One region of the Streptomyces sp. NPDC050546 genome, then DNA from elsewhere that is predicted to be linked to it. Evidence: riboswitches for the same ligand, from Rfam matches in the RefSeq annotation. Region 1 holds a riboswitch; each other region holds the start of a gene.
What was found. A riboswitch is a leader RNA that binds a small molecule or an ion and turns the genes downstream of it on or off. The one in region 1 is predicted to bind cyclic di-AMP.
Positions count from the first base shown of each region.

Region 1 (7,597 bases):
CGCCCGGCGGACGCGCCGGGTCGTACGTCCTTGGAGTGAAGCCCTTCGCGAAGCCGCCGTGGCTCTCCAGCAGCACCTGGGCCGGGGTCGTCAGCCGCGCGGGCAGGATCAGCCCGGTGGCGCAGCCGAGTCCGGCGTCGGCGGTGAAGGGCGCGGTCAGTTCGGTCAGCCAGCGCGGGTCGGCGACCACGTCGTCGTCGGTGAAGGCGACCACCTCGCCCCGTACGGCAGCGAGGCCCGCGTTGTGCGCGACCGCGAGGCCGGGCACCCGCTCGCACACGTACCGCACGCGCTCGGCGTACTTCCGCTCGATCAGCTCCCGCGTCTCGTCCGTCACGGGCGCGTTGTCGACCACGACGATCTCGAACCGCGGATGGTCCTGCGCCAGCAGCGAGTCCAGAGCACGGGCCAGTTGCCCGGCCCGCTCCCGGGTCGCGACCACGACACTGGTGTACGGAGGCTCACGGAGCTCACCGGGCTCACCGAACTCACCGGCTTCCGCGCGTGCGGAAAGAAGGGGCGCACACTCCGCCCGCGCCCGCGCCTCCAGCACAACCCGCGCGTCCGCCCCCTCCGGCACCCGCCCGAGCAGCGTGCCCACGGGCCGGCCGCCCCTGCGGACCAGCACGAACACCTCGCCGTGCGTCACCGGCGGGCTCCCCGGACCGGGTCTGAGCACCGCCTCGTCACTGTCGTCACCGTCGCGGCCGTCGAGATCCAGCTCAGCGACCTGCACCGCCCCGATGTCCAGGAACCGCCGTATCTCCTCCCGCGCACGCGCCGAACGAGCCATGCGCCCTCACCCCCCACTCGTGTCGGTACGAACTCGTGCTCAGGTATGAACTCGTGCTCGGGTATGAACTCGTGCTCAGGTACGGCGCAGCCGAGCCGCGCCCTTCAGGGTCCGCGCGGCCAGCGCCGCGAGCCGCGGCCTGGCGCGGACGAAACTGTGCGCGCGGCGCGCCGGCTCGCGGCTCAGCCAGTGCAGTGCCGCGCCCGCCCCCGGCCGCGTCACCGCACCCTCGTAGACGGGCAGTTCGCCGGTCTTCAGCGCGTCCTTGTACTCCGCCGCGCCCCGCCCCAGGTCGAGCATGCCGATGCCCTCGGCGGCGGCCGCCTCCGCCATGCGCAGATGGAGCACCAGGCCCGGCGAGTACTTCGCGAACTCCGGGTCGTAGGCCGGGAACCAGCAGGCCAGGACGGATGCCGAGCGCAGTCCGAAGTGGGCGGCGACGGGCCGTTCCCCGGCGTACAGCACGGACAGTGTGCCGCTGCACTCCGGTGCCCGGGTCCGGGCCAGCCGTCCCACGAGGCGGGTGATCCACTCCCGTGCGAAGCGGTCCTGCCGGCCCGTCCTGCGGTACTGCGCCGACTTCCACTCCATGAGGGTGCGCAGCGCGGCCGGGTCGCGTTCGTCGAACACGAACCGCGGCTCGCCGGCCTGCCGGCCCAGCCTGCGCTCCTTGGCCAGGGTGGTCTTCAGGAACTTCGGCGACTGCGCGCGCAGCACCGACTCGTACGTCTCGTAGCCCTTCTCCACGTCGATGACGTAGGTGGCGTGCTCCTCGGCCGCGTACCGGACGAACAGCCGCTGCTCGGCCTCCAGGTTGTCGAAGGCGAAGCTCGACACCGAGCAGGCCCGCAGGAGCCGGCCCGTGTCCAGGTCGAGGCCCGGCCGCAGGATCGCCCCCTGCGCGTCCGAGACGCCCAGCCCGATCGCCCGGCCCTGGCCCAACGGGCCCCGTTCATGGGGCAGGAAGCCGACCGGCTCCAGCCCCTCGTACACCACCGCGACCCGGGCCCGCGGCCTCACCAGGCCGACGGCTTCGGTGAACTCCGGTTCCATGAAAGGGTTGCGTGGTGCCTCGGAAGCAGCGCGCAGTGCGCGCCAGCGCTCCCTTTCCCCTTCGCCGAGCTCCCCGGGCCCAGCCACGCGAATGCGCCCACTGCTCAACCTGACCCCCCGATCAAGTCCCCCCTGGACACTTGGAAGGTACCGCCCGAGACGGCCTCGCCGGTAGGTAGCGGACCATGTTGTTGCCAACTGGTACAGAGGCCTTCAACCGGGCAATCGGTGTCCCCGGCGCGATGAAACGAAGGGCCGCGCTGTCCGTATTCTCAGATCATGGCCGCACCCATCGCATATTCACTCATCGCCACCGACCTGGACGGAACGCTGCTGCGCGGCGACGACACCCTCTCCGACCGGTCGCTCGCCGTGCTCGCTCGGGTGGCGGAGGCCGGTGCCCAGCACCTCGTCGTGACGGGCCGGCCGGCGCCGCGTGTGCGACCGCTCCTCGACGACCTCCGCTGCACGGGGCTCGCGGTGTGCGGGCAGGGCGCGCAGGTGTACGACGCCGGCGCGGACCGGCTGCTGTGGTCCATCACCCTGGACCGGGAACTGGCGGAGACCGCGCTCGGCAAGATCGAGGCCGAGGTGGGGCAGGTGTACGCCGCGGTCGACCAGGACGGGGTCGACGGGCTCACGCTCATCGAGCCGGGCTATCTCATGCCGCACCCGACCCTGCCGGCCGTACGGGTCGACCGGCGCGACGACCTGTGGGGCGAGCCGATCAGCAAGGTGCTGCTGCGCCATCCCTACCTGACGGACGACGAGTTGGCGGCGACGGCCCGTTCGGTGGTCGGCTCACTGGCGACGGTGACGATGTCGGGGCCCGGCACGGTCGAGCTCCAGCCGTGCGGCGTCACCAAGGCGACGGGCCTGGCACTGGCCGCCGAGCATCTGGGGCTGCGGCCGGCGGACACCATCGCCTTCGGCGACATGCCCAACGACATCCCGATGTTCGACTGGGCCGCCCACGGCGTCGCGATGGCGAACGCCCATCCCGAACTCAAGGCCGTGGCCGACGAGATCACCCTGTCGAACGAGGACGACGGCATCGCCGTCGTCCTCGAGCGACTGCTGGGCGGGACGGCTCAGTACGGGCCGTTGACGTTGTCGATCGAGCCGTAGCGGTCGGCCGCGTAGTTGCAGGCCGCCGTGATGTTGGCGACCGGGTCGTACGGGTCCCACGACGTGCCGTCCACGTGGTAGGCCTGGAAGGTCGGGTCGATGGTCTGGAGCAGGCCCTTGGACGGGGTGCCCTTGACCGCGTTGGAGTCCCAGTTGTTGATCGCCTGGGGGTTGCCGGACGACTCGCGCATGACGTTGCGGTGGATGCCGTCGTACGACCCCGGAATGCCCTTCTGCGCCATGATGTCCAGCGCCTCGCGGATCCACCCGTCGAGGTTGTCGGCGTAGGTCTTGGCGGAGGCCTGGGTGGCCTTGGCGACGTCACCGGCGGGCTTCGCGGCAGGCTTGGCGGACGACTTGGTCGCCTTCTTCGGGGCGGCGGCCGCCTTGGTCGTCGACACCTTCAGCTTCAGACCCGGGTGGATCAGCTTCGGGTTGTCGCCGATGGCGGAGCGGTTGTCCTTGTAGAGCTTCTTCCAGCCGCCCGAGACGTCGTACTTGTCCGCGATGCGGTAGAGCGTGTCGCCCTTGGTCACGGTGTACGTGAGCGACTTGGCGGGCTTGACCGCCTGGGGCTCTGCGGCGCTCGCGTGCGTCGCGCCGAGGAGCGGGAGGGTCAGTGCCGCTCCGCCGGTGCCGGCGATCGCGATACCTCGGGAGAGCGGGTTGGTTCTGGGGCGACGGTGCTTGCCTCGTCCGGCCATGGCGAAATTCCTCTCCGGCGCCTGCGAGGTGAGCTGTCGGGTTCGGGCCGGGAGGTGCCCGGCCGCGTACGGCGGTGTACTGCCGTGCGCGGCTTCACCCCGAGCCGTGCCGCTGTGCGGACCGGCGACTTACCTGGGTCCCCCGCTCCTGCCCTGCGTGAGTGAGTCGGTTCGTGTGGGGGTCCGGGCGGCGGCAGGATTCGGCGTCCGCCGGACAGGCCGGGAACGTATGCGAGAGCACATGTCGGGAACAAGCGCCGGAGTCACATATTGCGCGGTTGACCTTGGTCGGGGGTGTTTGGCCCGCTTGATCCTTTGCGAGAGCCAAGGCTCAACTGGCGTTCGGCCGAAGGGGGTACGGGGTGATGTCGGGGTGGCGCGACGCAGGGGTTAACGTGATTCAACTCACTGATCACAAGACTGTGGGGCAATTACCGCCAAAGGGGATTTGCTCAATCGTCATGGCAAATCGTGAATATCTCACTATCGGCTGGTAAGTCGACAAATGTCTGTTCTTATGGCCCGATCGAAAACATAACGGTCGTGATCAGATACCACCCGGCCTGTAACCATGGGCGCTGGCGGTGATCGAAACGTGACCGGATACGCTGACTCGAGTGATGGCAGCGACCTATCGACAATCCGCGTAATCACCGGCAGACACAGCAGACAGGAGACCCCTCGTGACCGACGTCGGGCCGTTCGGGCTGAGCGTGCGGGACCAGGCTCTGGAAGCCGATGTCCAGGCCGGGTTGGCGGCTGTCGAGGAAGGCTTGTTCGAGGCCACCAAGAGTGAGGTGCCCTTCATCACGGAGGCCGCGCAGCACCTGGTGCGGGCCGGCGGCAAGCGGTTCCGTCCGTTGCTCGTGATGCTCTCCGCCCAGTTCGGCGACCCGTACGCGCCCGGGATCGTGCCGTCGGCCGTCGTCGTGGAGCTCACCCACCTCGCCACGCTGTACCACGACGACGTGATGGACGAGGCGACGGTGCGCCGCGGGGTCGCGAGCGCGAACACCCGCTGGGACAACTCCGTCGCGGTCCTCACCGGCGACTTCCTCTTCGCCCGTGCCTCGCACACCCTGGCCGACCTCGGCCCGGAGGCGGTGCGGGTGCAGGCCGAGGCGTTCGAACGGCTGGTGACCGGGCAGATCCTGGAGACGGCCGGACCCCAGGACGGCCGCGACCCCGTCGAGCACTACCTGGACGTGCTGGGCGGCAAGACCGGTTCGCTGGTGGCGGTGTCGTGCCGGTTCGGCGCGATGATGTCCGGCGCCGACGAGACGACCGTGGACGTGCTGACCCAGTACGGCGAGCGGCTCGGCGTCGCCTTCCAGCTCGCGGACGACGTCCTGGACATCGCCTCCGACTCGCACGAGTCCGGCAAGACGCCCGGCACCGATCTGCGCGAGGGCATCCCCACGATGCCGGTGCTGCGGCTGCGCGAGCGGGCGGCCCGGCTCGGGCTCGCGGACGACATCGCCCTGTGCGAGCTGCTGGGCTCCGACCTCACCGACGACGAACGGCACGCCGAGGCCCTGCGCCTGCTGCGCGCCCACCCGGCGCTGGAACAGGCCCGGAAGGACACCGTCCGCTACGCCGAGGACGCCCGCTCGGCGCTGGCCCCCCTGCCCGAGTGCGCCGCGAAGACGGCACTCGTGGAGCTGTGCGACGCGGTCGTGCACCGGGCCGGCTAGCCGGCCCTTCCCCGTGCGTCCCCTACGGGTCGGGGGAGAAGCCGCCCCTCCGTGTCATACCCCAGCAGTACGTGGAGTTGAGTCCGGGGTCTGACGTATCTCCCTGGCCGATTTGGTCAGATGGAAACCACGGAAAACACCAAACCTCACCTGTTCGGGTGAGAATGGCGGCTCAGGGACGAGTGCGTGGACGACACGGACAGCCGCCGCCGACCACGGAGGTAGGGCACACATGGCACCGTACACATCCGACGACAGCACGACCGCCGGGGAGGTCGACGAGCAGCGTTCCGGACGGCGCAAGGCCGCCCGCTACGTCGTACCGGTCACGGTGATGGGGGTGGCGGCCGCGACGATCGGGCTGGTCCCCGCGCTCGCCGACTCCGGTGACCCCGACCTCCCGAAGATCACCGCACAGCAGCTCATCGAGAAGATCGCCAAGTCGGACGTCCAGCAGCTGTCCGGCACCGTCAAGATCAGCACGGACCTCGGTCTTCCGGACCTCGGCGGCCTGGAGAGCAGCCTGATGTCCGGCGCCGCGAGCCAGGGCGAGGGCGGCTCCTCCGCCGACCCGACCGCCAAGCTCACGGAACTGGCCTCCGGCACGCACACCCTGCGCGTCGCGGCCGACGGCCCGGACAAGCAGAAGCTGTCGCTGCTGGAGAACGCCGCCGAGTACAGCATCGTCCACAACGGCAAGGACGTCTGGGCCTACGACAGCAAGTCCAACGAGGTCCACCACGGCACGGCCGCCGAGAGCGGCAAGGAGAAGGGCAGGGACCAGCAGCCGCCGGCCACGCCGAAGGACTTCGCCGAGGAGGCCCTCAAGGCCGCCGACGACACGACCTCCGTGACCGTGGACGGCACCGCCCAGGTCGCCGGCCGGGACGCCTACAAGCTGCTCATCAAGCCGAAGCAGTCCGGCTCGACGGTCGGTGCGATCACCGTGGCCGTGGACGCGAAGACGGGCACGCCGCTGAAGTTCACGCTGACCCCGGCGAGCGGTGGCTCCGCCGTCGTCGACGCGGGCTTCACCCAGGTCAGCTTCGAGAAGCCGGCCGCGTCGACCTTCGACTTCACCCCGCCGAAGGGTGCGAAGGTCACGGAGGAGAAGGCACCCGAGAAGGGCCTTGAGAAGGGCTTCGACAAGGGCTTCGACAAGGGCTTCGACAAGGGGGAGGCCCCGGGGCACGCCCCGAAGTTCCTCCCGAAGTCCGAGGAGGACCTCGGCAAGGGCCTCGACGGCATGAAGACCATCGGCGAGGGCTGGAACTCCATAGCCACCTTCGACACCGGCGGCGAGGGCGTGCCCTCCGGCGAGGCCGGCGGCGACCTCGGCGGCTTCATGAACTCGCTCGGCGACAAGGTCACCGGCAAGTTCGGCTCGGGCACGGTCTTCTCGACCCGCCTGGTCAACGCCCTGATCACGGACGACGGCAAGGTCTACGTCGGCCTGGTCACCAAGGACGCGCTCGTGAAGGCGGCCGACGCCGGCAAGTAAGTCCCGTACCGCTACAGGACGTCGAAAGAACCACAGGACGTCGAAAGAGCCACGGGGCGTCGAGAGAACCACGGGGCGTCGAGAGAACGAGGAAGCCGATGGGCGAACCGTCCGCCACGGAGCCCGAGCGGGTGCCGGAGCCGACCGGCGCGGATGCCGCGGCCGGGGAACCGGTCATCGCCACCCGCGCGCTCACCAAGCGCTACCGCGGCGGACAGCTCGCCGTCGACGGTCTCGACCTGACCGTCCCGGCGGGCAGCGTCTTCGGCTTCCTCGGCCCCAACGGCTCCGGCAAGACCACCACCATCCGCATGCTGATGGGCCTCATCGAGGCCACCTCCGGCACGGCGCGGGTCCTCGGGCAGCCCATGCCCCGGGCCACCCGCGCCGTGCTGCCGCACGTCGGCGCCCTCATCGAGGGCCCGGCCCTCTACGGCTTCCTCTCCGGCCGCGACAACCTCATCCGGTACGACTCGGCCGACCCGGCCGCCGATCCGCGCACCCGGCGGGCCCGGGTCGCCGCCGCCCTGGACCGGGTGGGCCTGACCGCCGCGGGGAGCAAGAAGGCCAAGGCGTACTCCCTGGGCATGAAACAGCGCCTGGGCCTCGCGGCCGCCCTGCTCCAGCCGCGTCGGCTCCTCGTGCTCGACGAGCCGACCAACGGCCTCGACCCGCAGGGCATGCGCGAGATCCGCACCCTGATCCGGGAGTTGGCCTCGGACGG
Region 1 covers NZ_JBITGX010000004.1:222,841-230,437, forward strand. Annotated here, with positions in the region: gene ACIBK5_RS11955 (glycosyltransferase) at 1-793, opposite strand, end outside; gene ACIBK5_RS11960 (GNAT family N-acetyltransferase) at 869-1,954, opposite strand; gene ACIBK5_RS11965 (HAD family hydrolase) at 2,126-2,974, shown strand; gene ACIBK5_RS11970 (LysM peptidoglycan-binding domain-containing protein) at 2,938-3,678, opposite strand; cyclic di-AMP (ydaO/yuaA leader) riboswitch at 3,684-3,860, opposite strand; gene ACIBK5_RS11975 (polyprenyl synthetase family protein) at 4,362-5,372, shown strand; gene ACIBK5_RS11980 (outer membrane lipoprotein carrier protein LolA) at 5,605-6,873, shown strand; gene ACIBK5_RS11985 (ATP-binding cassette domain-containing protein) at 6,972-7,597, shown strand, end outside.

Region 2 (7,597 bases), on a different contig from region 1:
GTCAGGGTTGTGATCTTCACGTGATCTACGCGGCATTAACTTGTGACAAGTGATCGTCTGCCTATACGTTCACCCATCATCAGCGCGACCCAGGAGAACCTGCGCCGCGCAGGTCACTGCTGTCTTCGCGAAAGGTCTCCGTATGCTCTCCGGGAACGGTCGGCACCGTCGCCCCCGCCAGGCTCCGGCACTCCTCCTCGCGGCCGGAGTGACCGGCTCCGCCATCGCGATCCCGCTCCTCGGGGCCTCCGGCGCCAGCGCCGCCGACGGCACGACCTGGGACCGGGTCGCGGACTGCGAGACCGGCGGTGCCTGGAGCCAGAACAGTGGCAACGGGTACTTCGGCGGCCTGCAGTTGTCGCAGGAGGACTGGGAGAACCACGGCGGCCTCGACTACGCCCCGAGCGCCGACCTGGCCAGCCGTTCCCAGCAGATAGCCGTGGCCGAGAGAATCCTCGCCGACCAGGGAGCCGGCGCCTGGCGCACCTGCGGACTGCTCTCCGGCCTCGAGCAGGACAAGAAGTCATCCGATTCAAGCGACTCATCCGATTCTTCGGATTCGTCCGGATTGCTCGACTCTCTCGGCTCATCCCCTTCCCCGTCCGACTCGCCGTCCTCCGGCGCGCCGTCGACTTCGCAGGACGAAGGCTCCAAGTCCGACAAGTCGCCCGAATCCGGGGACTCCACCGCGCAGGACCAGGAGCCCGGCAGCTCCCCGTCGGCCACGCCCGAGGGTGGCAAGTCCGACAACTCACGGCAGGGCGACGAATCTTCGGCCCCCGCCGAGACCGGAACGGACACCGGCTCCGGCCGTCACCGCGGCCCCAGCGCCGACGAAACCCGCACGCCCGAGAGCGGCCGTACGGACGAGTCCACCGGCCGTCACGCCTCGCGCGGCGACGAGGGCTCCGACGACGCGTCCGACGGTGCCTACATCGTGGGTATCGGCGACAGCCTCTGGTCCATCGCCGACTCCCTTGACATCAGCGGCGGATGGCACGAGCTCTACGACGGCAACAAGAAGGCCGTCGGTGCCGACCCGAACCTCATCCGCCCCGGTGAGAAGCTCACCGTAGAGGGCGAAGCGGACGGGAAGTAGCTGTTCGGGCAGTGCGGAAACGGGGGCGGAAGTCGCCCCGAAACCGTGCGAGTTCGCGTCATGTTTCGCGGCGAATGTCCCGTTTGATGCCCGTGAGAGATAGATCTCAGAAGCCCTGATCGTCTTTGAAATTCGGCGGATCGCGTGGCTACGGTCGGGACCGCTCGTCACCACGAGCCCCGGCTGCCGCAACGCCGAATCCTGCCAGCGGCCGCACGGGAACAGTCGTCGCGTCAAGCGCCGTAGGCAGGAGCGGGGGACCCAAGGTAGGTGCCCGACCGGCCAGTTGCGCCGGAAGGGCTTGGGGTGAAGCCGTGTCCCGGGAGGGACGCGGCCGGGCAACTCAACCGGCCCGAACCCGACAGCTCACCTCGCAGGCGTCGGTGAGGGGATCCTTCCATGCTGTTTTCCAGCAAGGGCAAGCACCGCCGTCCGTCCAAGGCCAGCCGTGCCATCGCCGTCGCCGGTGTCACCGGCGCCGCTGTCGCCGCCCCGCTGATGGCCGCCGGCGGCGCTTCCGCCGCCACCGCCTCGGAGTGGGACGCCGTCGCCCAGTGCGAGGCCGGGGGCAACTGGTCCATCAACACCGGCAACGGCTACTACGGCGGTCTGCAGTTCTCCGCCTCCACCTGGTCCGGCTACGGCGGCACCAAGTACGCCGCCACCGCCGACCAGGCCACCAAGGAGCAGCAGATCGAGATCGGCGAGAAGGTCCTCGCGGGCCAGGGCAAGGGTGCCTGGCCGGTCTGCGGCAAGGGCCTGTCGAACGCCAGCGGCGGTGGCTCCTCCTCGGACGACTCCGGCGACTCCGGCAGCTCCTCGCAGCAGAGCGAGCAGAGCACCGAGTCCCGCGAGACCCAGCAGCAGCCGGCCTCCCGCTCCGACGAGCGCCCGGCCGCGAAGAAGACCGTCACCACCCCGACCGGCGAGAAGGTCAAGAAGGGCGACGGCGAGTACAAGGTCGTCAAGGGCGACACCCTCAGCTCGATCGCGTCGGACAAGAAGGTCGAGGGCGGCTGGGAGAAGCTGTTCCAGCTGAACAAGGACATCGTCGAGGACGCCAACCTCATCTACCCGGGCCAGCAGCTGCACCTGAAGTAAGCAGCGGCCCTCCGCCCCTCAGGGGGCGGCCCCCGTCCCCACGGGCTCCCCGCTCCGGTGCGTCTTCCCCCCGTACGCACCGGGGCGGGGTTTTTTCTGCCCGGTTTTTCCACAACCGTCTTTGTTCCGTTCGGAAACAATTTACGCTCGGTTCTGTCCATGGGGTGGGCGACCCGGTGGCCGATCGGCCGGAGCCGGTTAGGCTCATGTCGCGAGCCACCACGGCCCGCACCTCGCCGGGTCCCCGCGACCCGCGTACCCGCGTCACATAAGAAGGAGATGCTCGTGCCGTCCATCGACGTCGTCGTAGCCCGGGAAATCCTGGACTCCCGAGGCAACCCCACGGTCGAGGTCGAGGTCGGCCTCGACGACGGCAGCACCGGTCGTGCCGCCGTTCCGTCCGGCGCCTCCACGGGCGCCTTCGAGGCCATCGAGCTGCGCGACGGCGACTCGAACCGCTACCTCGGCAAGGGTGTGGAGAAGGCCGTCCTCGCGGTCATCGAGCAGATCGGCCCGGAGCTCGTCGGCTACGACGCCACCGAGCAGCGCCTGATCGACCAGGCCATGTTCGACCTGGACGCCACCGACAACAAGGGCTCCCTCGGCGCCAACGCCATCCTCGGCGTCTCCCTCGCCGTCGCCCACGCCGCCTCCGAGGCCAGCGACCTGCCGCTGTTCCGCTACCTGGGCGGCCCGAACGCGCACCTGCTGCCGGTGCCGATGATGAACATCCTGAATGGCGGCTCGCACGCCGACTCCAACGTGGACATCCAGGAGTTCATGATCGCCCCGATCGGCGCGGAGTCCTTCTCCGAGGCCCTGCGCTGGGGCGCCGAGGTCTACCACACGCTGAAGAAGGTCCTGAAGAGCAAGGGCCTGGCCACCGGCCTCGGCGACGAGGGCGGCTTCGCCCCGAACCTCGGCTCCAACCGCGAGGCCCTCGACCTCATCCTCGAGGCGATCAAGGAGGCCGGCTACACGCCCGGCGAGCAGATCGCCCTCGCCCTCGACGTGGCCGCGTCCGAGTTCTACAAGGACGGCGCCTACACCTTCGAGGGCAAGACGCGCTCCGCCGCCGAGATGACCGAGTACTACGCCGAGCTCGTCGACGCGTACCCGCTCGTCTCCATCGAGGACCCGCTGTTCGAGGACGACTGGGACGGCTGGAAGGTCCTCACCGAGAAGCTCGGCGACAAGGTCCAGATCGTCGGCGACGACCTGTTCGTCACCAACCCCGAGCGCCTCGCCCGCGGCATCGACGAGAACGCCGCCAACGCCCTGCTGGTCAAGGTCAACCAGATCGGTTCGCTGACCGAGACCCTGGACGCCGTCGAGCTGGCCCAGCGCAACGGCTTCAAGTGCATGATGTCCCACCGCTCCGGCGAGACCGAGGACGTCACCATCGCCGACCTGGCCGTCGCCACCAACTGCGGCCAGATCAAGACCGGTGCCCCGGCCCGCTCCGAGCGTGTCGCCAAGTACAACCAGCTGCTGCGCATCGAGGAGATCCTCGACGACGCGGCGGTCTACGCCGGCCGCAGCGCCTTCCCGCGCTTCAAGGGCTGACCCGGGTGACCCGTTAAGGGTCAAGCCTGAGCCAGTCGTACGTACGTCCCCGTACTCGGTCCCGTACCGTGTCCGGGGACGTACGCGCGTTGGACGGTGGAGCGGGAGAGCGGGGAGACCATGGCCGTGAAGGACCGGGACCGTTTCTCCACCGCGACCAGGATCCGGCTGCTCGGCGAGCAGACCGCGGCCCGGGTCTACCGCTCCCAGACCCGGCGCCAGGCCCGCCGCTCCCGGCTGACCGGCCGGGCCGCGCTGCTCGCCCTGGTGATGTGCACGCTGATCGTGGCGCTGGCCTACCCGATGCGGGAGTACGTCTCCCAGCGCGCCGAGATCGACGACCTCCAGCGCGAACAGCAGCAGGCCCGACAGCGTGTCGAACGGCTGCGCGACCAGAAGGCGCGCTGGCAGGACGACGCGTACGCGGAGCAGCAGATCCGGCAGCGGTTGCACTACGTCATGCCGGGGGAGACGGGATTCATCGTGGTCGACCCGCACGCGGCGCGGCAGTCGCACGCCGTGCTCGGGACGGCCGACCGCCCCTGGTACGCGAACGTGTGGGACGGCGTCGACAAGTCCGACGCCTCCGCCCGGTGAACCCGAGGACCAGCCGGCCACCGACTCGAAGATCTGACACTCGAATACCTGACTCAAAGAAAGACAGCCTGAAGACAGTCATGGAAACGCCCCCGCCGACCACCCCGCGCACCGAGCCCACCGACGCCGACGTCGAGGCCTTCAAGCAGCAGCTCGGTCGGCCCCCGCGCGGTCTGCGCGCGATCGCGCACCGGTGCCCGTGCGGGCAGCCCGACGTCGTCGAGACGGCACCCCGGCTGCCGGACGGGACGCCGTTCCCGACGCTGTACTACCTGACGTGCCCGCGCGCCGCCTCGGCCATCGGCACGCTGGAGGCGAACGGCGTGATGAAGGAGATGACCGAGCGGCTGGCCTCGGACCCGGAGCTGGCGGCGGCCTACCGGGCGGCGCACGAGGACTACATCAGGCGCCGGGACGAGATCGAGGAGCTGAAGAACTTCCCCAGCGCCGGCGGCATGCCGGACCGGGTGAAGTGCCTGCACGTGCTCGTGGGCCACTCGCTGGCCGCGGGGCCCGGGGTGAACCCGCTCGGCGACGAGGCGATCGAGATGCTCCCGGAGTGGTGGCGCAAGGGCCCGTGTGTGACGGGCGTGACGACCGATGAGGAGGCCGCCCAGTGACCCGTGTCGCCGCCGTGGACTGCGGTACGAACTCCATCCGGCTCCTGGTCGCGGACGCCACTGTGTCCGACAGCGCCTCCGGCGCGGGCGCCACCGGCGAGTTGACCGACCTGGACCGCCGGATGACCATCGTGCGGCTCGGGCAGGGCGTCGACCGCACCGGCCGGCTCGCCCCCGAGGCGCTGCGGCGGACCTTCGCGGCGTGCCGCGAGTACGCCGGGATCATCAAGGAGCACGGGGCGGAGCGGCTGCGGTTCGTGGCGACCTCCGCCTCCCGGGACGCCGAGAACCGCGACGAGTTCGTACGCGGCGTGCTGGACATCCTGGGCGTCGAGCCCGAGGTGATCTCCGGGGACCAGGAGGCCGAGTTCTCCTTCACCGGCGCCACCAGGGAGCTCGCCGGGGGAGACCACCTCCCGAAGCCCTACCTCGTCGTGGACATCGGCGGCGGCTCGACCGAGTTCGTCGTCGGCGACGACCATGTCCGGGCGGCCCGCTCGGTGGACATCGGCTGCGTCCGGATGACCGAGCGTCACCTGGTCCGGGACGGCGTGGTGAGCGACCCGCCGTCGAAGGAGCAGATCGCGGCGATGCGGGCGGACATCGAGGCCGCCCTCGACCTCGCCGAGGAGACGGTCCCGCTGCGCGAGGCCCGCACCCTGGTGGGCCTGGCCGGCTCCGTGACGACCGTGTCGGCGATCGCCCAGGAGCTGCCCGAGTACGACTCGGCCGCCATCCACCACTCCCGGGTCTCCCACGACCGGGTCCGCGAGATCACCGAGTGGCTGCTGCGCTCCACCCACGCCGAGCGCGCGGCCGTGCCCTCCATGCACCCGGGCCGGGTCGACGTGATCGGCGCGGGGGCTCTCGTACTGCTGTCGATCATGGAGCGGATCGGCGCCGAGGAGGTCGTGGTGAGCGAGCACGACATCCTCGACGGCATCGCTTGGTCGGTCGCGTAGCCCGCTTCTGAGCAGGCATGGATCACGTTTGAGCGCGTCCGGGGGGCTCCTGTGGACCCCCCGGCGACAGCTCGTCGGAAAAGTTCGTGAAGTTCTTCACAAGGAATTCGGCCCGCGAGAGCGACAAGAAGCGTCCCGTTGACCCATCCGGGGCCCTTGGGTGCCTTTGAACATGTTCAGAAGCATGGTATGGAGGTGTCGGGGAAGGGGCTCGGGGCAGGGTTCCGGGGTGGCCTCACGGAGGCCCTTTCCGCCCAGAGAGGCAGCTCACGCGGCATTGACAACGGTCCGGGGTGCACAAAGGATCCCGGTTGTCACCATGACATGGATCACGCGAGCCGCGGAGGATAACACACACCCTGACCGAGCTTGTGAAGGGGCGCACGAGCCACCCCCCTGAGGCGGGTGGATACTCGATGGCATGAGCACCACGGAGCGTCCCAGGATCCTCGTAGTAGGCGGTGGGTACGTAGGCCTGTACGCAGCTCGGCGCATCCAGAAGAAGATGCGCTACGGAGAGGCGACCGTCACGGTCGTCGACCCCCGGTCGTACATGACCTACCAGCCCTTCCTCCCCGAAGCCGCCGCCGGCAACATCTCCCCGCGCCACGTCGTCGTCCCGCTGCGACGCGTGCTGCCCAAGGCGGAGGTCCTCACCGGCCGGGTCACCACCATCGACCAGGACCGCAAGGTCGCCACGGTCTCCCCGCTGGTCGGCGAGGCCTACGAGCTGCCCTTCGACTACCTGGTGATCGCGCTCGGCGCGGTCTCCCGCACCTTCCCGATCCCCGGCCTCGCCGAACAGGGCATCGGCATGAAGGGCGTCGAGGAGGCCATCGGCCTGCGCAACCACGTCCTCGAGCAGCTCGACAAGGCCGACTCCACCACCGACGAGGAGATCCGCCGCAAGGCGCTCACCTTCGTCTTCGTGGGCGGCGGTTTCGCCGGTGCGGAGACCATCGGCGAGGTCGAGGACATGGCCCGCGACGCGGCGAAGTACTACAAGAACGTGTCCCGTGAGGACATGCGCTTCATCCTCGTCGACGCCGCCGACAAGATCCTCCCCGAGGTCGGTCCCAAGCTCGGCAAGTACGGCAAGGAGCACCTCGAGGGCCGCGGTGTCGAGGTCTACCTGTCCACCTCCATGGACTCCTGCGTCGACGGCCACGTGGTGCTGAAGAACGGCCTCGAGGTCGACTCCAGCACCATCGTCTGGACCGCCGGCGTCAAGCCCAACCCGGCCCTGTCCCGCTACGGCCTGCCGCTCGGCCCCCGCGGTCACGTCGACTGCGAGCCGACCCTCCAGGTCAAGGGCACCGACTACATCTGGGCCGCCGGCGACAACGCCCAGGTCCCGGACCTCGTCGGCCGCAAGGCCGGCAACGAGAACGCCTGGTGCCCGCCGAACGCCCAGCACGCGCTGCGCCAGGCCCGCGTCCTCGGCGACAACGTGGTCTCCGGCATGCGGGGCTTCCCGCAGAAGGACTACGCCCACGCCAACAAGGGCGCGGTGGCCGGTCTCGGCCTCCACAAGGGCGTCGCGATGATCGTCATGGGCAAGATGAAGATCAAGCTCAAGGGCCGTCTCGCCTGGTACATGCACCGTGGCTACCACGGTCTGGCGATGCCGACCTGGAACCGCAAGATCCGCG
Region 2 covers NZ_JBITGX010000003.1:521,672-529,268, forward strand. Annotated here, with positions in the region: gene ACIBK5_RS10430 (cytochrome P450) at 1-13, shown strand, start outside; gene ACIBK5_RS10435 (transglycosylase family protein) at 143-1,099, shown strand; cyclic di-AMP (ydaO/yuaA leader) riboswitch at 1,328-1,494, shown strand; gene ACIBK5_RS10440 (transglycosylase family protein) at 1,499-2,200, shown strand; gene eno (phosphopyruvate hydratase) at 2,486-3,766, shown strand; gene ACIBK5_RS10450 (septum formation initiator family protein) at 3,887-4,363, shown strand; gene ACIBK5_RS10455 (DUF501 domain-containing protein) at 4,444-4,983, shown strand; gene ACIBK5_RS10460 (exopolyphosphatase) at 4,980-5,945, shown strand; gene ACIBK5_RS10465 (NAD(P)/FAD-dependent oxidoreductase) at 6,367-7,597, shown strand, end outside.
Region 2: another riboswitch for cyclic di-AMP. It lies ahead of ACIBK5_RS10440 (transglycosylase family protein); the one in region 1 lies ahead of ACIBK5_RS11970 (LysM peptidoglycan-binding domain-containing protein).

Region 3 (7,597 bases), 200 kb from region 1:
GAGGGGACCGGCGCACAGATGCAGGCCGCACGGGAAGCAATGGTGAACGCCGCCAAGTACGGTGGCGAGGGCGGAGCCGTACAGGTCTACGCCGAGGTCGAGGGGAAGACGGTCTTCGTGTCCGTCCGGGATCGCGGCCCCGGCTTCGACCTCGACTCGATACCCGCCGACCGCATGGGTGTCAGAGAATCGATCATCGGCCGCATGGAGCGCCACGGCGGCACGGCGCGGCTGCGCGCGGTGCCGGACGGCGGCACGGAGGTCGAGCTGGAGATGGAGAGGGCGGAGAAGACGTCATGAGCGACCCGACCGAGGCGAACGGTACGGCGGGACCGGCGGAGGAGGCCGGGCCCGCGAAGTCGGGCGGCGGCGCCGGAGGGCGTCGGGTGCGCGTGGTCCTCGTCGACGACCACCGCATGTTCCGTACGGGGGTCCAGGCCGAGATCGGGCAGACCGAGCAGACCGGTGTCGAGGTCGTCGGCGAGGCCGCGGACGTCGACCAGGCGGTCACGGTCATCACCGCGACCCGGCCCGAGGTGGTCCTCCTCGACGTGCATCTCCCGGGCGGCGGTGGGGTGGAGGTGCTGCGCCGCTGTGCCCCGTTGATGGCCGACGCCGAGCAGCCGGTCCGCTTCCTCGCGCTGTCCGTGTCGGACGCGGCGGAGGACGTGATCGGCGTGATCCGCGGCGGGGCCCGCGGATACGTCACCAAGACGATCACCGGCACGGACCTGGTCGACTCCGTCTTCCGCGTCCAGGAGGGCGACGCGGTGTTCTCCCCGCGGCTGGCAGGGTTCGTCCTCGACGCCTTCGCCTCCACGGACGCGCCTCCGGTGGACGAGGACCTGGACCGGCTGACCCAGCGCGAGCGCGAGGTGCTGCGGCTGATCGCCCGGGGGTACGCGTACAAGGAGATCGCCAAACAGCTGTTCATCTCCGTGAAGACGGTCGAGTCGCATGTCTCGGCGGTGCTCCGCAAGCTCCAGCTCTCCAACCGGCACGAGCTGACGCGGTGGGCCACGGCACGACGGCTGGTGTGACGCGCGGCCCGGACCGGTCCCCTCAGACCACCCGCGTCGCCCCCGCGTACGGCATCTCGTCGAGCGGGGCGACCCGTACCGGGGCCGCGGAGTTCGGGGCGTGGATCATCTGCCCGTTGCCCACGTAGATGCCGACGTGACTGATACCGGCGTAGTAGAAGACCAGGTCGCCGGGGAGGAGTTCGGAGCGGGCGACGCGGCGGCCGGCTGCGATCTGGGAGTACGTCGTGCGGGGCAGCGAGACGCCCGCGGAGCGGTACGCGGCCTGGACGAGGCCCGAGCAGTCGAAGGCGTTCGGGCCGGTCGCGCCCCAGACGTAGGGGCTGCCGAGCTTCTGGTAGGCGTAGGAGACGGCGGCGGCCGCGCGGGCGTTGGGCGCCTGCGCGGCGGCGGAACCGGGGGCCGCCAGAGCGTCGCGGGCGTCCGTCGAGGAGCGTGAGGCGCGGTTCGCGCCCGGTCCTTCGCCCAGGTCGGCACGTTCCTGCGCGGTGAGCCGGGACAGCAGGTGCCGTGCGGAGCCCAGCTTGCCGGTGATCGTCTTCTTGTGCCGCTTCAGCTCCGTCTGCCGCGACTTCAGGGACGTCAGCTCGATGTGGGCGGCCCCGCGCAGCTGCTCGATCTCCCGGAGCTGCTTGCGGACGCCCGCGACGGCGGACTTCTGCCGGTTGCCGGCCCGCTCGACGAACTCGGCGTTCTCCAGGTACCGGTCGGGGTCGTCGGACAGGGCGAGCCGGAGGGCGGGGTCGATGCCGCCGTCCCGGTACTGAGCGGCGGCGACCGAGCCCAGGGCGTCGCGGGCCGAGTTGAGCCGTTCCTCCTTGCGGGCCGCCTGGTCCTGGAGCTTCTTGAGCCGCTCTCCGGCGGCGTCGGCCTTCTCCTTCGCGCCGTTGTACTTCTCGGTGGCGACCTCCGCCTCCTGGTACAGCTTGTCCACCTCGGCCTTGACCTGGCCGGGGGTGAGCTGCGGTTCGGCGTGTCCGGTTCCGTCGAAACCCGTCGCGGTCGCCGCGCCGGCGAGCGCGATCGTGGCGGCCGTACGGGCCGTGTTGCCGCTCGCGGTGCGCTGTCGGGGCTTGCGGTGCGCTGCCACCTTGGGAGCCACGTCCTTTCCTGCGACCGCCCGGTGCGTGCGACGGCCGCCGTGGGGAGCGGACGGGCGGCCTGCGCGTCCGGCGGCGGCCCGCACAGGGGAAGCGGGCCGCCGCCGGACTTCTGGCGGTGGTGCCCGACTGCCGCCCCTGGCCCGGGCGGCGGTGGGGAGCCGGTCACCTGGAGGAGGACGTTAAACCTCGCCATGGCGGGCCCGTGGCCGGTGCGCGGAACTGTCCCGAGAGGACCGACGGTGACCGTATGCGACCGCGATCCCGCCGGGGCGCCGTCGCCTTAACTCAGCGTGATGACCGATGCGTCGATTTCATGGGTGAGTGTCGGTGATCGGGTGCTATGGGGCGCATATATGCAGCGGTGGGCCGGTGTCGGGCGGATCGGGCCCCCTGATTAGGCTCCGGCCTCATGGACGTACTCATCCACCTCTTCGTCGGCCTCCACATCATCGGCATAGCCTCGCTTCTGGGCGGCTTTCTCACCCAGATGAAGGCGATGGGCGAGGGCACCGCCCGCTACACCCCGGCGATGCTGCACGGCGCGCTGACGATGCTGGCCACCGGTGTGATCCTGGTCGGCCTCAACCAGGCCGACGACCAGTCCGTGAACAACATCAAGATCGGCGTGAAGCTGGCCCTGCTGATCGTGATCCTCGGCCTGGTCTACGTGAAACGGGACGACGAGAAGGTGGACAAGGGCCTGTTCGGGCTGGTCGGCCTGCTGACCACGGTGAACGTCTTCATCGCCGTGCTCTGGACCTGACCCGGCGGCCGGGCGGCGCACCGGAGCGGGCCGAGGCGGCCGTCCAGGCGGCGGCCACGAGCCACCCGGCCACCGCGATCCACAGCAGAGCCTCCCCGAAGCCGTCCAGCCAGGAGACGTCGAGGGCGACGGCGACGGCCAGTGCCGCCGTCCCCGTCTTGGCCCAGGTGAACACGGTCGCCCAGCGGCGGACGTCATGGCGGGGCCGGGGCCACAGGAACTCGGCGGCGAGCAGGACGGCGTAGCAGACCAGTGCGAGGACGAGCAGCACGACGGTCACGGTGCGCAGGACGTCCCGGTCGTCCTCGTTCCACAGGTACAGACGCGCGCTGTCGGCGCTGATCAGCCGCGCCCCGGCGAGCGCCGAGAGGGCGAGCGCCCCGCCCGCGAGCCAGTGATCGCCGGTCCCCTCGGACACCTGCCGCACATCGAAACGGACCAGGGCGAGGACGTACAGCACCAGTCCCAGCCAGAACAGCACCAGCGCCGCGTGCGCCAGCCAGTCCGCCGACTCGGCCGCGGCCAGCGTGGCGCCGAGCACGGCGAGCCCCTGTGTGGCCATGCAGCGCGCGAACACCGTCCCGGGCCTGCGCCGCTCCCCGCCCTGCGGGACGAGGACGAGCGGCACCGGCCAGAGCAGCACGGCGAGCACCAGCAGCATGACGGCCAGAGCCTGGGAGCCGGCCGCCGAGAAGGCGGTCCCCAGGACGGCCGTCGCCGCCACGGTGGTCAGGGCAGCCGTCGTCACGCTCTCGAGGACACCCGGCCTGCGCGTGTACGCCCGCCACCTGGTCCCGGCCCGCAGCAGCCGCAGGGTGAAGTCCGCGGCGAACATCAGCCAGGCCGCGCAGGCCAGAACCAGGGCGATGCGTGAGAGGACCTCGTACCCCGCCAGCTCAAGACCGACCGACAGGGTGCCGGTCGCCAGCACGGCGGCACTGGCCGCCGGAGCACGCTGCGCCCACCAGGCGACTGAGGGGGAGGGGCCGGGCATGGGGCCGATGCTAAGAGGCCCCGCGCGCGTTACGGGCAGGCCACGCGCGCGGGGTCACAAAAACCTGCGAGACCGGTCAGGCCGGCCGCACCACGCTGTGGATCGACGACTCGCCGTCGTAGTAGATCGACTCCTCGCGCACGTACGTGCCGGGCTTCGGAGCGTGGATCATCATGCCGTTGCCGATGTAGATGCCGACGTGGGTGACATCGTCGTAGAAGAAGACCAGGTCACCGGGCTGAGCGTCGGCCAGCGGGACCGTGGTGCCGGCGTTGACCTGGTCGTACGTCGTGCGCGGCAGGGTCACCCCGGCGGCCTTCCAGGCGGCCTGGGTGAGCCCGGAGCAGTCGTAGGAGCCGGGGCCGGTGGCGCCCCAGACGTACGGCTTGCCGATCTGGGCGCGGGCGAAGGCGAGTGCCTTCTCGGCCTTGGTGGCGTACGAGGAGTCGGGCGCGGTGGACGACGAGGACGAGCCCGTCGACGAGGAGGAGCCGCTGTCCTGCTGCTGGGCGGCCTCCTGCTGCGCGGCTTCCCGCTCCTTCTGCTGCTCGGCCTGCTGCCGGGCCAGCTCGGCGGCCTTGCGGGCGGCCTCCTCCTGCTTCTCCTTCTCGATCGCCGCGAGCCGCGCCTTCTCCTCGGCGGTCAGCTTCGACAGCAGCTCGCGCGCGTCGGCGAGCTTCCTCTGGACGGTCGCCTTGGCCGTCTTCAGGTCGCCCTGTGACTCGGTGAGCGTCTCGAGGCTCTCGGCGGCCTCCCGACGCTTCTCCATCGTCTCTGACTGCTGGGTGACGTAGTCGTCGACCGCCACCTTCTGACGGCCGGTCATCCGGTCCATCAACTGGGTCTGGTCGAAGTAGTCCTGCGGGGTGTCCGCGAGCAGGAACGTCGCCGTGTCCGGGGCGGAGGCGCCGGTGCGGTACTGGGCGGCGGCGAAGGTGCCCAGTTCCTCCCGCGCCTCGTTCAGCTTCTGGGTGCGCTCGGCGACGTCGTCGAGGAGGGTGTCGACGCGCTTGCGCTGCTTGGCGGTCTTCTCCTTGGCTCCGTTGTACTTCTCGGTCGCGGATCCCGCCTGACGGTAGAGGTCGTCTACCTTCTTCTCGACTTCCTCAAGGCTGGGCTTGTCGTCGGCCTCTGGGGCGGCGTTGGCCGACTGGGACAGCAGGGCCACGGAGGTGAGGGCCGCCGTCGCGAGGGCGGGGGTCCGTATGCCTGCAACGCGCGAACCCGTAGGACGCGACTTGCGGTGCGACGCCAAGGGAGGCGACTCCTTCCATGCTCCGCCTACCGGGTTAGCTGTCGGGTTCGGGCGGGTGGTTCGGAAGGGTTGCCCTACGGCCGTCTCCGGAAAGGGAGTCGGGCCGATTCACCCCGGGGTCTCGGTTGGGTCCCCGGCTCTGGCTGCCGCTGCGGCACGCCGGACTCGGCGGAGGCCACGCGGCCCGGCGACGTTCGCCGGTGGGGGTCGTGTGACCTCCTCGCACGGTAGCCAACTCGTGTGGCCCTTGTGAAGGTTGATGGGTGATATGCCCGATACATTTCCGTGACCTTGCTCATGAGTATCGCCGAGAGTGATCAATCGAGGGGGGTTGGTCACCATTCGGGAGTAATCGTGAAGGCCGTAGCGGCCTGTGATCACGCACACCTGGAGGGTGACAGGGGGCACTTTCGGCGATGTTCTCAGGGCGGCGGCGGGCTGTCAGTGGGGCGCCCTAGACTCGGAGAGCGATGAGCAGCCTCTTTGACGACAGCTTCCTGGCGGACCTCCAGGCCCAGCGGGGCCCCGCGGACGAGCCCCCGCCGCCGCCCGAGGACGATCACGGACCGGAGTCGGTCCCGGACGATCTGTTCGGTGGGAAGTTCGACGTGCCGCCGGACCGCGACGCCTACTACCGGGACGGTGCCGCGCGCCCGCCGGTGGATGCCGCCGCGCTCCTGGAGGGGCTGAACGACAACCAGCGCGCCGCCGTCACACACTCCGGCTCCCCGCTGCTCATCGTGGCCGGCGCCGGCTCCGGCAAGACCCGCGTGCTCACGCACCGCATCGCCCACCTGCTCGCCGAGCGGGACGCCCACCCGGGCCAGATCCTCGCCATCACCTTCACCAACAAGGCCGCCGGCGAGATGAAGGAGCGCGTCGAGCAGCTCGTCGGCCCGCGCGCGAACGCCATGTGGGTGATGACCTTCCACAGCGCCTGCGTACGCATCCTGCGCCGGGAGAGCAAGAAGCTCGGCTTCACATCGAGCTTCTCGATCTACGACGCCGCCGACTCCAAGCGCCTGATGGCCCTGGTCTGCCGCGACCTGGACCTCGACCCCAAGCGCTTCCCGCCGAAGTCCTTCAGCGCCAAGATCAGCAATCTCAAGAACGAGCTGATCGACGAGGAGGACTTCGCGGCCCAGGCCGGCGACGGCTTCGAGAAGACCCTCGCCCAGGCCTACGCGATGTACCAGTCGCGGCTGCGCGAGGCGAACGCCCTCGACTTCGACGACCTGATCATGACGACGGTCAACCTGCTGCGCGCCTTCCCGGACGTCGCCGAGCACTACCGCCGCCGCTTCCGCCACGTCCTCGTGGACGAGTACCAGGACACCAACCACGCCCAGTACGCCCTCGTCCGGGAGCTCGTGGGCACCTCCGAGCACCCCGTCGACGTACCGCCCAGCGCGGACGACCTGCCGCCCGCCGAGCTGTGCGTGGTGGGTGACGCCGACCAGTCGATCTACGCCTTCCGCGGCGCGACGATCCGCAACATCCTCCAGTTCGAGGAGGACTACCCGGACGCGACGACGATCCTGCTGGAGCAGAACTACCGCTCCACACAGACGATCCTGAGCGCGGCCAACGCGGTCATCGAGCGCAACGAGTCCCGCCGCCCCAAGAACCTGTGGACCAACGCGGGCACGGGCGCGCAGATCACCGGCTATGTAGCCGACACCGAGCACGACGAGGCGCAGTTCGTCGCCGACGAGATAGACCGTCTCACCGACGCGGGCGAGGCGAAGGCGGGCGACGTCGCCGTCTTCTACCGCACCAACGCCCAGTCCCGTGTCTTCGAAGAGATCTTCATCCGCGTCGGCCTGCCCTACAAGGTCGTCGGCGGCGTCCGCTTCTACGAGCGCAAGGAGGTCCGGGACGTCCTGGCCTACCTGCGTGTGCTGGCCAACCCGGAGGACTCGGTGCCGCTGCGCCGGATCCTCAACGTGCCCAAGCGGGGCATCGGCGACCGCGCCGAGGCGATGATCGACGCCCTCTCCCAGCGGGAGAAGATCAGCTTCCCGCAGGCGCTCAAGCGCGTCGACGAGGCGTACGGCATGGCCGCGCGCTCCACCAACGCCGTCAAGCGGTTCAACACGCTGATGGAGGACCTCCGTACGGTCGTCGAGTCCGGCGCCGGGCCCGCCACGGTGCTGGAGGCGATCCTGGAGCGCACCGGATACCTCGCCGAGCTACAGGCCTCCACCGACCCGCAGGACGAGACCCGGATCGAGAACCTCCAGGAACTCGCCGCCGTCGCCATGGAGTTCGAGCAGGAGCGCGGCGAGGACGAGCAGGGCACCCTGGCCGACTTCCTGGAGAAGGTCGCGCTGGTCGCCGACTCCGACCAGATCCCCGACGAGGAGGACGGCGACGGTGTCATCACGCTGATGACCCTGCACACCGCCAAGGGCCTGGAGTTCCCGGTCGTCTTCCTGACCG
Region 3 covers NZ_JBITGX010000004.1:426,947-434,543, forward strand. Annotated here, with positions in the region: gene ACIBK5_RS12975 (PspC domain-containing protein) at 1-300, shown strand, start outside; gene ACIBK5_RS12980 (LuxR C-terminal-related transcriptional regulator) at 297-1,040, shown strand; gene ACIBK5_RS12985 (NlpC/P60 family protein) at 1,063-2,130, opposite strand; gene ACIBK5_RS12990 (hypothetical protein) at 2,553-2,906, shown strand; gene ACIBK5_RS12995 (hypothetical protein) at 2,884-3,900, opposite strand; gene ACIBK5_RS13000 (NlpC/P60 family protein) at 3,977-5,155, opposite strand; cyclic di-AMP (ydaO/yuaA leader) riboswitch at 5,164-5,322, opposite strand; gene pcrA (DNA helicase PcrA) at 5,626-7,597, shown strand, end outside.
Region 3: another riboswitch for cyclic di-AMP. It lies ahead of ACIBK5_RS13000 (NlpC/P60 family protein); the one in region 1 lies ahead of ACIBK5_RS11970 (LysM peptidoglycan-binding domain-containing protein).